Regions from separate parts of the Arthrobacter sp. T572 genome, predicted to be linked through region 4. Evidence: riboswitches for the same ligand, from Rfam matches in the RefSeq annotation. Region 4 holds a riboswitch; each other region holds the start of a gene.

Region 1 (3,385 bases), 900 kb from region 4:
CCTTGTAGCCGTCGCCGTCGCGCTCGATGAAGAGGGCCTGGTCAAGGTCCGTGGAGCTGGCAGGATCGATCGTCACGAACGGAACGTGCCGCAGATCGTGGTCCGGCAAGCGGTGCTCTTCCACCGCGCGCCGGGCCTCCTCCACAGCCGGTGCCGGGTACTCCCGGGGAAGATCCAGCTCCGTCCTCAAGGCAGCCAGGGCATCGGCAAGCTGGTCCGTGGAGTCGTCGACGTTGGGAGCTATCCGATGATGTGACACGAAAGTCACATTAGCCCGAAAACCGCCGATAGTCTTGAAGCATGGGCACTTCCCAGGACAGCAATGCTCCAGTTGGCACCCTTGCGATCGAGCTCCTTGGGGCCATGGCCTACGGGGAGTTGTCGGCCTTCGGGAGGCTGTCCGCGGACTCCCGGCATGCTCCCACCCTGCGGGATGCGGCCATGCTGGGCAAGATTGCCGTGGGAGCCTACGGAAACTTCGCCATGATCAGCGACCACCTCGCCGGGTTGGGCGTTGATCCCGAGGATGCCATGCTGCCATTCCAACGGTCCTTCGACCACTTCCATGAGCGCACCCGGCCGGGCGACTGGTACGAGTCGGTCATGAAGGCCTACGTCATCGATACGGTCTCGGCTGACTTCTACCGTACCGTCGCAGGATTCCTCGACGCCCGAACACAGGTGGTCGTGCACCAGGTCGCTTCTGCCGACCATGCCACGGAGGCCCTCCGCATGCTGCTGCGGAAGGCGCTCGCCGACGATCCCAGGCTCGCGTCACGACTCGCGCTGTGGGCACGGAGGCTCGTGGGGGAAGCACTGACGCAGGCACAGCGGGTGGGACTGGAACATCCCTGGCTGGGCCCCGTGCTCAAGGCCGGCGGGGAGGCGCGGGAAGCGGTGGGCCGCTTGACTGCGGACCTGGCAGCGGGGCACGGACAGAGGATGTCGGGCCTGGGACTGGCCCCCTGACCGTCAGCGGCCGGCGTCGAGGGCCTCGAGCAGCGACCTTGCCGCCGCCGTCGGATCGTCCGCCTCCGTGATGGCGCGAACCACCACGATCCTTGCGGCACCTGCGGCCACTACGTCCTCGACGTTGCCGAGGTCGATCCCGCCGATGGCGAACCAGGGCAGATCAGCGCCCGCGGCGTCGTTCCCGCGGGCACGTTCCACTGCTTCTGCGGCAAATGTGACCAGCTCCAGTCCAACGGCCGCGCGACCGGGTTTTGTGGGAGTGGCCCATACGGGTCCGACACAGAAATAGTCCAGCCCGCCCGGCACCTGCGACGCCGCGATGGCGGCATCGGCCTGTTCCGGAGTGTGGGTGGAGAGGCCTATCGCGGCACCGGGCAGGAGCTGCCGGGCGGCCGGAAGCGGAAGGTCCTTCTGGCCGATGTGGAAGACCGGAGCCCCGGAAACACTGGCAACATCGGCCCGGTCGTTGACCGCCCACAACTTTCCGTGGCGTGCAGCGGCCTTGCCGAGGACCTCCAGGAGCTCCAGCTCCCGGCCGGCCTCCATGGACTTGTCCCGGAGCTGGATGATGTCCACGCCACCGGCGAAGGCGGCGTCCACAAAGTCCGCAAAGTCCTCCTTCTCCTGGCGTGCGTCGGTGCACAGGTAGAGGCGGGCAGAAGCAATGGCGTTGGGCTGGGTCATGGAAACCAGAGTAGTTCCTCTAAACTGGGCTCGTACTGCGGGAGCCGTGGCAGCGTCATATGACTGCCCGGCTGAGAGGGCTTCAGCGCCGACCGCTTGACCTGATCCGGGTAATACCGGCGTAGGGAAGGGAAAAACATGGTCGTATCCCGGCCCGTTCCGGAAACAGCACCGGACCTTGAAGCAGACGTGATCGTCATCGGTGGCGGGATCATCGGATTGGGCATCGCGCACGAGGCCCGGGCGGCCGGCCGTTCGGTGGTGGTGGTCGATCCCGCACCTGCCACGGGGGCCACTTTCGCAGCAGCAGGCATGCTCGCCCCCGTCAGCGAACTCCATTACCAGGAGGAAGACCTCCTGGAACTCATGCTGGAATCAGCCCGGTTGTGGCCGGCTTTCGCGGCGGACCTCGCCGGACGTGGAACAGCCATCGGTTACTGCACGACGCCGACACTTGGTGTGGGTGCCGACGCTGCCGACCGCCGTGCCTTGACCGATCTGCGGTCCGCCCAGCTTGCGGCCGGATTGGCCGTGGCGCCGCTGGCCCTGCGGGAAGCGCGGGAGCGCGAACCGCTTTTGAGCCCGCAAATTTCCTGTGCTTTCGATATCCCCTCCGACCACCAGGTGGACCCGCGGAGGCTGGCCGCCGGCCTGATGTCGGTCCTGGCCTCCCATTCTCCGGAAGACCAGACCTGGGTCTCCGGGGCCGCCGACGGTTTCCTGGTGACGGAGTCCGCAACCCGGTTGCTCCGCGAGGAGGACCGGGTGTTGGGTGTGGGGCTGGAGTCCGGCATAAAAGTCCGGGCTGCGGAGACGGTGGTGGCCAACGGACTCGGCGCCGCCAAGCTCGACGGACTCCCTGATGGGCTGTCCCTTCCCGTTCGTCCCGTCTACGGGGATATCCTGCGGCTTCTCGTGCCGGAGCACCTGCGCCCGCTCGTGACAGCCACGGTCCGGGGAATGGTGCGCGGGGTCCCGGTCTACATCGTCCCGCGTGACGACGGGACCGTGGTCATCGGGGCAACGCAGCGCGAAGACAACCTTTCTGCCACGTCCAACGCAGTCTCAGCCGGAGGTGTCTACCAGCTCCTTCGCGATGCCCAGGTCCTGGTGCCCGCCGTCGCCGAACTCGAGCTGCTCGAGGCCACGGCACGTGCACGGCCAGGCACACCGGACAACGCACCCCTGCTGGGACGGGTGACCGGCAGCACCGGGGAGGTTCCCGGACTGGTCATCGCCACCGGCTTCTTCCGCCACGGCGTCCTCCTCACCCCGGTCGCGGCAAAGATCGTGGGCGGGCTGCTGGGCGGCTCCAGCGACCCGCGCTGGTCGCGGTTCGCACCGGACCGTTTTGCGCCAACTGCACAGCATGAACTTCCTCCCGCACCACGCACGTCGATCAAGGAACCCGCATGAACATCAAACTCAATGGCACTGCCCGTTCAGTGCCGGACGACGCATCCGTCAGCACCCTCGTCAGCGACGTCACCGGCCGCGCCTTGGACCACCGCGGTCAGGCGGCCGACGGCGGCAAGCTGGGTGTCGCCGTCGCACGCAACTCCGAAGTAGTCCCGCGGAGCCAATGGGCCGCGACGACCCTGGCCGACGGCGATGAACTCGAACTCGTTACTGCGGTCCAGGGAGGCTGAGAGCATGACCATCACCAGCACAGGCAATACGCGGCAGACCGGGACCGACGACGCCCTGGTCATAGACGGAGTCGGATTCT
Region 2 (3,385 bases), 1.3 Mb from region 4:
GTCCGCCAACTTCGCCTCCGGGACATTGGTGGCATCATCGTCATCGACTTCATCGACATGGTCCTCGAATCCAACCGCGACCTCGTGCTACGTCGCCTGGTGGAGTGCCTTGGCCGCGACCGGACCAAGCATCAGGTAGCTGAAGTGACATCGCTGGGCCTGGTCCAGATGACGCGCAAGCGCATGGGTACCGGACTGCTTGAAGTCTTCGGCGAGCAGTGTGAACACTGCGCCGGACGCGGTGTTGTCACGCATGACGAACCCGTGGAGCACCGCCGAGCCAATGCGGTTGCCGTCGAGCAGCACCGCCCCCACTCCGAGCCGCAGCAGCCGGCGCCCCGCACGGAGCGCAAGCGCCGCCGTGGCAAGGGTGGTGGACAGGGGAACGGTGAAGCGTCCGTTGCCCACGCCCCGTCCCCGGCAGCGCCGGCACCAGCCGCCGCCACCGAAGCCATGGACCCGGTTCGCCAGGCCAAGGCCGAGGCGACCCGCGCCGCCCTGGCCACGATCGCTGCCGCCGCCCATGCCGCACACCTGCACGACGACGAGGTCCACCGTGCCGAGGAAGCGGCCCGCGCAGCGGCGCAGGCCGGAGATGCAGCTGAAGCCAAGGAAGCACCTGCCGGGCAGGCTCCCACGGAGGATTCGTCCGCCAGGGAATCGGCCTCTGCGTCCAAGGAAGGCCGGACCGCGCCTGTCCTGCGGTTCGGCGGCGAGGAAGTTGCACTGCCGTTCGTTGAACACCAGGAGGAACCGCAGCCGGCCAAGCCGACCATGAGCCTGGATCTGTTGGCGGAAGCGTTCTCGCACCTGGGCGCCGCTCCAGAGCCCGAACCCCAGGCACCCGCTTCCGGTGGCGGTTCCGCCGAGGCCACGGACGCAGTGGCAACCGGCCAGGATTCGGATACCGGACATGCCGTGGCGGAGGCCGGGGCACGGGCCCGCGGCCGCCGCGGACGCCGGAACCGCAGCGCAAGCAGGGCCCAGGGTGCTGCCAACGAGACCAACATCGAGCAGCATGAGACGGGTACTTCGGCGGGCGGTGGTTCCTCGCACGAAGCCAAGGCCCCGGCAAAACCTGCCGAAAAGACCGCAGGCGAAGAGCCCATCATCCTCGGTGTCGGTGTCCCGGCCTCCGAGCTGTAGCTCTTCGGCGCTGATTGGCGCTCCAACCCGATAGGGATTGACGCGGCCCGCGGATTTTCCTGCACAGGCACACTGCAGCAGGATTCCGGGGGCCGTAGTCATATCCGTGGAGCAACTGCGCGTGGGTTTCGGAGGGCCGGTGTTTCCCGGCTAGTCTTGGGGATTGACACGGGGTGCCGGGCGTCGGGCCCGGCTGAGATCCAGACCCGTTGAACCTGTCCGGTTAGCACCGGCGAAGGGATGTCCCCATGACTTCTTTGTCGTCTTCTTCCGCCTACCCTGATTCTGCCGTCTACCCGGCAGTCCCCGGCTCTGCCAGGCCACCGCGTGTTCTGAGCATTGCAGGCTCGGATCCGTCCGGGGGAGCGGGAATCCAGGCAGACCTGAAGGCAATTTCTGCCCTCGGGGGTTACGGCATGGCCGCCGTCACCGCCCTCACCGCCCAAAATACCCTTGGCGTCAGCAGTGTCCATGTGCCGCCGGTGGAATTCCTGCGCCAGCAGTTGGAAGCGGTCGGCAGCGACATCACGATCGATGCCGTCAAGATCGGGATGTTGGGCGACGCGGAGGTCATTGACGAGGTCCGCAGCTGGCTCGGAACGGTGCGTCCCGCCGTCGTGGTCCTTGATCCCGTGATGGTAGCCACCAGCGGCGACCGCCTCCTGAGGGAAACCGCTGAGGAAGCATTGCGTCATCTTCTGCCCCTGGCGGACCTGGTCACCCCCAACCTCCCCGAACTTGCCATGCTGCTCGGAGAACCTGAGGCCGCGGACTGGGCATCGGCACTCGACCAGGGAAAGCGCCTGGCCGCGGCTTGCGGAAATACCGTGCTGGTCAAAGGCGGGCACCTTGCCGGTGACGATTGCCCCGACGCCTTGGTCAACACGGGCGGTTTGCTGCGCCAGGACATCATCGAGGTTGGCGGACCGCGTGTCTACACCGGCAACAGCCACGGAACGGGTTGCTCGCTTTCATCGGCATTGGCCACCGTGCAGGCCCGGACCGGTGATTGGGAAGCTTCCCTTCGGGAAGTGAAGCCGTGGTTGCTGCAGGCACTCCGGGACGCTGACAGGCTGGAGGTCGGCCAGGGCAGCGGCCCCATCCATCATTTCCACCACCTTGAGGCCTCCGCGGCGCCAGGTACCTTCGCGGCGCGGTTATGGGCAGTCGCGTCCAAGGAGCTCGGGGCCATCAACGCGTTGCCGTTTATCGAGGGGCTGGAATCGGGTGCGCTGCCAGAGTCCTGGTTCAACTACTACCTCGCCCAGGACGCGCTTTACCTCAACGGATACTCGCGGGTCCTGGCCAGGGCGGGGGCACTGGCTCCCAGCGAGGAAGAGCAGCTGTTCTGGGCCAAAGCCTCGCAGGTGTGCCTGGAGGTGGAATCGGAGTTGCACCGGAACTGGCTGGCCGCGCGCCGCACCAGCCAGGCGACCGGGCCGGTTACCAAGTCCTATGTGGACCATCTCCTGGCGGCCTCGGCATCAGGCAGCTATGGTGTGCTGCTCGCGGCGATCCTGCCCTGCTACTGGCTTTACGCCGAGGTGGGACACCGCCTGCATGCTTCCTATGTCCGGAACGGCGAACCGGGCAGCCACCCTTATGCGGACTGGCTCCGGACCTACGCAGACGAAGAATTCGCCGAAGCGACCAGGACCGCCATCAGGTTCACCGACCTGGCAGCGGCTTCTGCCTCAGGGCAAGAGCGGGCGGCGATGGTGGAAGCCTTTGCCCACTCCTGCCGCTACGAGACAGCCTTCTTCGACGCTCCACGCTTGTTCGCGTAATGGCCTTCCAGCGCGTCGAACCAGCAAAGCCGCCCGTCCGCGGTAGGCTGTATGGGCACGGTGCCGGGCGAGTCCGTTCCAGTGGTGACAAGCGTCACCTCCAGGGCTCCGGGCCCGGCCTCATTTGCGACTGAAGGTCAAACTAGCGTAATCTTGATCTTCGGTGCTTACGCCAACACTTGGGTTATGCCCCTTGGAATTGTTCATGGGATGACTCGCGGGCTTCGATCTGAAGTCCACGGCGTTGAGGCACAGCGCGAACCGGGCCCTGCGTTGGATCAAGGTTCCGCACGCAAATTTAGTAAGAAACGTCGAGAGAAGTGAGTACCCAAGTGGTGTACGCGATTGTCCGCGCAGGCGGCCGCCAAGAAAAGGTTTCCGTTGGAGACTACGTAACGCTGAACCGCGTCCCCGGTGGAGCCGGCAGCACGCTTGAGCTGCCCGCCTTGCTC
Region 3 (3,385 bases), 1.2 Mb from region 4:
CTGGACGTCGTATTCCCAGGCTCGCTGGGTCAGCTCGGCAAGGGTGTCCAGTTCGGCGAACTGCGCGGCATCGTTGGCGTCGGCTGTGGCTCCGGGGCGGAGGCCGTCACCGAGTGAGAAGGCAACGTCGTACTTTGCGAAGATTTCGCACAGCTCATCGAAGTGCGTGTAAAGGAAGTTCTCCTTGTGGTGGGCCAGGCACCAGCCGGCCATGATGGAGCCACCGCGGGACACGATGCCCGTGACCCGGTTGGCGGTGAGGGGCACGTACCGCAGGAGGACGCCGGCATGGATGGTCATGTAGTCCACACCTTGCTCGCACTGTTCGATCACCGTGTCACGGAAGATTTCCCACGTGAGGTTATTGGCCTCACCATTGACCTTTTCCAAAGCCTGGTAGATCGGAACCGTGCCGATGGGCACGGGTGAGTTCCGGATGATCCATTCGCGGGTCGTGTGGATGTCATCTCCCGTGGACAAATCCATGACGGTGTCTGCGCCCCACTGCGTGGCCCACTGCAGTTTGTCGACTTCCTCGGCAATGGAGCTGGTGACAGCCGAGTTGCCGATGTTGGCGTTGATCTTCACCAGGAAGGCCTTGCCGATGATCATCGGTTCCGATTCCGGGTGGTTGATATTGTTCGGGATGATGGCCCGCCCTGCAGCGACTTCGCTGCGGACCAGCTCCACGTCGCAGTTCTCCCGCAGGGCCACGAACCGCATTTCCGGGGTGACGATGCCCTGCCTGGCGTAATGCATCTGGGTGACGGTCTTGCCTTCGACGGCGCGGCGGGGCACCGGTTGTGCACCCTTCCACTCCGCAGACGCTGCTCCGCGCCGCACGGCCGACTTGCCGTCGTCGAGCAGGTTGCGTTCCCGGCCCGTGTAGCTTTCCGTATCGCCGCGTTCCTCGATCCAGGCCTTCCTGAACGGTTCCAGACCGACTACCGGATCACTTCCCGGGCCGGCCGTGCGGTACACCCGCAAAGGATCGTTGGCCTGCCCGTTGGGGGAGGGTTCCAGGGCGATCTCGGTCACCGGTACGCGGATGCCGTGGCCCGGATCCTCCACCCAAGCCAGCGAATGGGACTTCAGCGACTGCGTGACGGCTTCCCCGGCTGGCGCAGTCTGGTTCCGGGCAGGGCTGTGCTGTGTTTCTGTGGTGCTCAAGGATTACTCACTTCCTTCGCCGGCATTACCCGGACAGGTTCGACGGTCGCAGACTGCTTCAGCCCGATCTCAGCCCCTGCAAGGGCTCCCGTGTGGTCAGGGAAGAAGCTACCACAGGGGCAGCGGGTGCTCCCAGTCACAAGCTTTCGAAAGGGGCGGGGCGGGGTTCGTCGCACTAGGCTTCTGCCATGGCCAACATCATTGAATTCAGCGGTCCGGTGCTGGTTGCAGCCGATGACGAACGCCGGGGATTGTGGTCAGTTGACGGAAAGCTGACTTTTGAACGTCCCGCAACGCCGCCGGACAGAGTGCTTGCCGGATGGGTGCTGCCGGGCTTCGTCGACGCGCATTGCCACATCGGGCTGGGGCCCGGTGGTGCGGTGGATGAGGAGACCACGCTCGCCCAGGCCATGGCGGACCGGAACGCCGGAACGCTGCTGATCCGCGACGCCGGTTCGCCCGGCAATACCCGCTGGGTCCAGCAAAGGGAGGACCTTCCGCGCCTCATCCGGGCCGGCCGGCACATTGCCCGCAGCAAGCGGTACCTGCGGGGTCTGGGCCACGAAGTGGAGCCGGATGAACTGGTGGAGACCGTCCGGAAAGAAGCGCGCGACGGCGATGGCTGGGTCAAGCTGGTGGGCGACTGGATTGACAGGGGAGTGGGGGACTTGACCGCGTCATTTCCGGCCGGGGTCGTCAAGGAAGCCATAGCTGCCGCGCATGACGAAGGCGCCCGGGTTACCGCGCATTGCTTCGCGGAACAGACCATCGACCACATGCTGGACGGCGGAATCGACTGCATAGAGCATGCCACCGGGTTGCTGCCGCGGCACATCCCGCGCCTCGTGGAACAGGATGTTCCGATCGTTCCCACCCTGGTCAACATTGCCACCTTTCCCGACATCGCGGCGCAGGCCAAGCCAAAGTTTCCCGACTACGCGCAGCACATGACCAGCCTGTGGGAACGCCGGCGCGAGCGGGTTTTTGAAGCCTATGAGGCCGGCGTTTCCATTTATGCCGGCACTGACGCCGGCAGCGTCATCAAGCATGGCCGGATCGCCGACGAGATGCAGGAACTGCACGACGCCGGCCTGCCGCCTGCCGCGGTGCTGAATGCCGCCACGTGGGGTGCCAGGGCATGGTTGGGGACGGAAGGAATCAGCGAGGGGGCACCTGCCGATGTGGTGGTGTGCCGCGCGGATCCCCGTCAGGAGCTTGCCACCGTCCACCGGTTGAGCCACGTGGTCCTAAGGGGCAACGTCCTCCGCTGGGAATAAATTGAAGCTTCAAGTAATTTAGAGAGGTAGAACGAGCCGAAAAGCGGCCAGCTTGATCACCGGGAGCTTCACATGACCACTTCATCCAGCCAGGACCTGCTGCCTGCCGATCTCTCCATGGGCACTGTCATGCTCAAAGTGGGCGACATGAAGCTCATGAGCGACTACTACCAGCGCGCCTTGGGGTTGGAGGTGGTCGCGGAACAGGACGGCGGGCTGTACCTGGGCCGCCTCGGCAAGCCCGTAGTCCACCTGGCTCCGGCCGCAGGCCTGCAGATTCCCGGCAGGGGCGAGGCCGGCCTCTTCCATACTGCGATCCTGTTCGAAGACCAGCCCGCCCTGGCCGCGACCATTGCCACTGCCGCGCAATACGAGCCCCGTGCCTTCGTCGGCAGTGCCGACCACCTGGTCAGCGAGGCGTTCTACTTCACCGATCCCGAAGGCAATGGCATCGAGTTGTACTACGACAAGCCCCGGAGCGTGTGGCAGTGGGACGGAAAGAACGTGGTCATGGACAACGTTGCCCTGCCGCCGCAGGCCTACCTTCAGCAGTACCTGAGCGAAGAGGCGGTGACGGGCCAGGCCCGGGCCGGTGCCGGCGTCGGGCATGTCCACCTTCAGGTAGGCGACGTTGCGACGGCGCAAAAGTTCTACGTGGACACCCTGGGGTTCGAGCGGACCGCCGGCTGGCACGGCCAGGCCTTGTTCGTCTCGGCGGGTGGCTACCACCACCACATGGCCATGAATGTCTGGAACAGCCGCGGTGCCGGGCCGCGCCGGGACACGCTGGGCCTGGGTGAAGTCCTGATTGAAGTCCCTGGCGACGACCACGTCCTGGCGTTGGCGGACCGGCTGAAGGTTGCGGGCCTGTCCAGCCACCACACAGGCAGGGAGCTTCGTTTTGAGGACCCGTGGCGCAACCAGTTGCGGGTGGCGGT
Region 4 (3,385 bases):
TTGGTTCCCGCGTTCCCTGCGGCGGGTTTCGGGAACGTACCCGGGCACCCACACGCCGGCGGCCTTGAGCAGGCTGTGCGCTTCGGCCAGAACCTGGTCCGGCGGCCCATCCAGGAGCACCCCACCGCCAGCCGAACCGGGCTGCAGGACCACGATCCTGTCCACCAGGTCCTTCCAGACGGACACCCTGTGTTCCACCACAACCAAGGTGGCACCTGTCTTGTCCAAGCATCGGCGCACGGCATCACGGACTTCCAGCACACCGGCTGGGTCCAGGTTGGCCGTCGGTTCGTCCAACAGGATCAATCCCGGTCTCATCGCCAAAATGCCTGCCAGCGCAAGCCGCTGCTTTTGGCCGCCGGAGAGCGCCGCCGTCGGGTGGTCCAACGCCAAACCGCCGCCATCAGCGGTACGCAACCCCACGTCGTCGAGCGCTTCATGAACCCGGGTCCAGATCCGGTCACGGGGCACGGCAAGGTTTTCGGCTCCGAACGCGACGTCGTCGCCAATCCGGGACAAGACCACCTGCGTTTCGGGATCCTGCTGCATCAATCCGGCGCGGCCGCGTTGTTCCCGCGGCGAAGCACCGTCCAGCAGGAGTGAACCGGTCTCGTCCGAATCATCCTCTTCCTCGCCCAGGACCCCGGCCAGCGCGTGCAGCAAGGTCGACTTGCCCGCACCGGAGGGACCCAACAGCAACACCCGCTCGCCCGGATCGATGCGGAGGTCAAGGCCCTGGATGGCAGGTGTGGTCCGGCCGGCGTGCCGCCAACCCCAGCCCTCGGCGGAGATGGCGGCAGGCCTGCCGGTGCTCGTTGCGGCCATCAGTTGAAGACGGGCTCCGAGGCGGCCTTGCGCGATGCGAAGGCGCTCAACACGCCTGTTTTGGCCAGGCCGCGGGTGGCGACCCAGGAGAGGGCGCCGGCAATGATGGCGCCGGACAACGTGCAGAACGCGATGTAGGCCAGCTTGTCCACGGCCTCGTAGGCGATGTTCCAGCCCCACGGCATGAAGGAGTCGTTGAGGCCGCAGAAGAGGCCCGCACCGGCACCGGCCAGCAGCGCCGTGGGGAGGTTGAACTTCTTGTAGCGGAACGCAGCGAACACCAGCTCGGCACCCAGGCCCTGCAGGACGCCGGAAATCAGCACGGTGGTGCCGTACTGGGAACCCATGATCAGCTCACCCGTCGCGGCCACAGCCTCGCAGAACAGCGCGGCGCCGGGTTTGCGGATGATCAGCATGCCCAGGACTGCGGGGATCATCCAGCCGCCGGCGATCAGGCCGGTCAAGGGCGGGTAGGCCGCGTTCATGGGAATGGATACGATCGCGGCGCCCTGGGACCATGCCCAGAAGATCACGCCGCCGGCGATGGCGATCAAAGCTGCCACCACGATGTCTACTACACGCCAGTTGTAACTGGTCTTCTTCACGCTTGCCGTGGTCATTTCTTTGCCTCCTGAGGTTACAGGAGGGGAAAGTGCTCCCCGGATTCCCGGCAGGCATGCGCCACCGGTGTTCCGGACACTCTGAGAAGCTCGACTCCCTTGCGCCGGTACTAACCGGATCAGGTTCGAGGGTCTGCGGCTGTCCGCACTCTCAGCGCCCTCGCGTCACCTGCATCCCTGCAGGGTTCGACGGCGGCGCTCCCCTGTCGTTATCAATCTGCCCTGATGGGCGAGGTCCAGTTTACACCCGGGTCCGTGCGTTGGCCCTCGGTGGCAGTCATAAAGGGTTGCGGTTTCTCCCGGCCCGTTTGGCGGCTTCCTCTCTCATGCACACCTGAGAGAATGACTTCATGACGGATCATCCCGGCACAGTCCCGCCTGCACCCGAACCACGGCTCGCTGCCAGCGTGATCCTGCTCAGGGACGCCGCCGACGGCCTCGAGGTCTTCGTCCAGCACCGTGTGTCCACCATGGACTTCGCCGCGGGCATGGTGGTCTTTCCCGGAGGCCGCGTGGATGCCGCGGACAGTGAAGGGTGGGACTACCCGCAGGAGTTGCTGGCAGGGCACGCCGATGCGTGGTCGGAAGCATCCATCGCCGCCAACCCGGACCAAGCCATCCGGGAAGCGGGCACCGTGCTGACTGCCGCCCTCCGCGAGGTGCAGGAGGAAGCCGGACTCACGCTTGAGCCTGCAGATCTGCGTCCGTGGGCCAACTGGGTGACCCCCGTGGACATGCCCAAGCGCTTTGACACCTACTTCTACGTCGCCAAGGCCCGTGACGGGGCAGCGCCCCAACACCAAACAACGGAAGCCTGGCAGTCGCTCTGGATGCCCGTGGCCGGCGTCCTCTCCGCTGAAGCCGAAGGCACGCTCCACCTCATGCCACCCACCTACTACCTGCTCAAGGAACTTGCGAGCCTGGGCACCGTGGATGCTGTGTGGGGCGCCCGGCACCCCGTAGTTCCCGTCCTGGCACCCCGGGGCTCCATGGCGGCCTTCCTGAAAGACAGGGAAAACCGCCGATAACGCTCCCCTTGCGCCCGGGAACGGTGCCTGGTGCACGCTGTAGGTGAGGTTAGGCTTGGGACATGAACTTCTTCTTCAAGCTGCTGGGGACCGGAGTGAGCCTCGGAGCAGGATTCGTCGGCACCAAACTGGTCAACCTGGCTTGGGAGAAGGCCACCGGCAACAAGCCGCCCGCAGGTCATGACGACCTCGAAACCAGCCTGCGCTCAGCACTGACATTCGCGCTGGTTTCGGCCTTCGTGAGCACCCTCATCCAGGTCCTAACCAGCCGCGGCACGCAGCGCGCGATCGCCCGCTTCGCCAAGACGCACGACATCGTCTGACCCGCTGCCCGGGGACAAGCCAAGGCACCCCACCACCGGCGGCGCACCCTTGGGCGACCCTTTTCCAAGATGCCCTGAACGCCGGACTCAGCGGCCGGCGTCGTGCGTTCCGTCCCCCGGATGTTCACCGGCAGCCCGCTGGACCACGGCCTCAAGTTCGTCCTTGGTGAGGAGCTCGCGGTGGCCGTGCTTGGTCCGGTAAGCGGAACGGCCCACCATGTGCGCGGACACGGGCGCGGTCAGCAACTGGAATATCCAGGCCACCAGCAGGACCGGCCACACCCACCACGTCCGCATCTGCAGGCCGATGGAAGCCAGCATCAGGAAGAGGCCCAGGACCTGCGGCTTGGTCGCGGCGTGCATGCGGCTCATGAGGTCCGGGAACCGCAGCAGGCCGATCGCCGCGCCCAAGGACATGAGGGCGCCGACCACCAGGAAAACGGCCGTCAGAACATCGATTACAGCGTCTACGCCCGTAGCGTCAGGAGTCATTGCTCTGTTCCCGCCTTTCGGCCACGAACCTGGCCACCGTCACGGAACCGATAAAGCCGATCACGGCCAGGGCCACCAGCAGCATCAGGTTGTTGAG

What was found. A riboswitch is a leader RNA that binds a small molecule or an ion and turns the genes downstream of it on or off. The one in region 4 is predicted to bind thiamine pyrophosphate.
Region 1: another riboswitch for thiamine pyrophosphate. It lies ahead of thiO (glycine oxidase ThiO); the one in region 4 lies ahead of ACUYMZ_RS18480 (ECF transporter S component).
Region 2: another riboswitch for thiamine pyrophosphate. It lies ahead of thiD (bifunctional hydroxymethylpyrimidine kinase/phosphomethylpyrimidine kinase); the one in region 4 lies ahead of ACUYMZ_RS18480 (ECF transporter S component).
Region 3: another riboswitch for thiamine pyrophosphate. It lies ahead of thiC (phosphomethylpyrimidine synthase ThiC); the one in region 4 lies ahead of ACUYMZ_RS18480 (ECF transporter S component).

The regions. Positions count from the first base shown of each region.
Region 1 covers NZ_JBRAZQ010000002.1:2,831,855-2,835,239, reverse strand. The annotation lists gene ACUYMZ_RS14280 (RNB domain-containing ribonuclease) at 1-259, opposite strand, end outside; gene ACUYMZ_RS14275 (ferritin-like fold-containing protein) at 301-969, shown strand; gene thiE (thiamine phosphate synthase) at 973-1,656, opposite strand; TPP riboswitch at 1,684-1,801, shown strand; gene thiO (glycine oxidase ThiO) at 1,795-3,072, shown strand; gene thiS (sulfur carrier protein ThiS) at 3,069-3,305, shown strand; gene ACUYMZ_RS14255 (thiazole synthase) at 3,310-3,385, shown strand, end outside.
Region 2 covers NZ_JBRAZQ010000002.1:2,400,029-2,403,413, reverse strand. The annotation lists gene ACUYMZ_RS12320 (Rne/Rng family ribonuclease) at 1-1,146, shown strand, start outside; TPP riboswitch at 1,306-1,404, shown strand; gene thiD (bifunctional hydroxymethylpyrimidine kinase/phosphomethylpyrimidine kinase) at 1,395-2,933, shown strand; gene rplU (50S ribosomal protein L21) at 3,266-3,385, shown strand, end outside.
Region 3 covers NZ_JBRAZQ010000002.1:2,482,310-2,485,694, reverse strand. The annotation lists gene thiC (phosphomethylpyrimidine synthase ThiC) at 1-1,170, opposite strand, end outside; TPP riboswitch at 1,165-1,272, opposite strand; gene ACUYMZ_RS12735 (amidohydrolase family protein) at 1,359-2,447, shown strand; gene ACUYMZ_RS12730 (VOC family protein) at 2,520-3,385, shown strand, end outside.
Region 4 covers NZ_JBRAZQ010000002.1:3,729,769-3,733,153, forward strand. The annotation lists gene ACUYMZ_RS18475 (ABC transporter ATP-binding protein) at 1-825, opposite strand, end outside; gene ACUYMZ_RS18480 (ECF transporter S component) at 825-1,445, opposite strand; TPP riboswitch at 1,524-1,660, opposite strand; gene ACUYMZ_RS18485 (NUDIX hydrolase) at 1,796-2,473, shown strand; gene ACUYMZ_RS18490 (DUF4235 domain-containing protein) at 2,536-2,796, shown strand; gene mnhG (monovalent cation/H(+) antiporter subunit G) at 2,884-3,288, opposite strand; gene ACUYMZ_RS18500 (MrpF/PhaF family protein) at 3,278-3,385, opposite strand, start outside.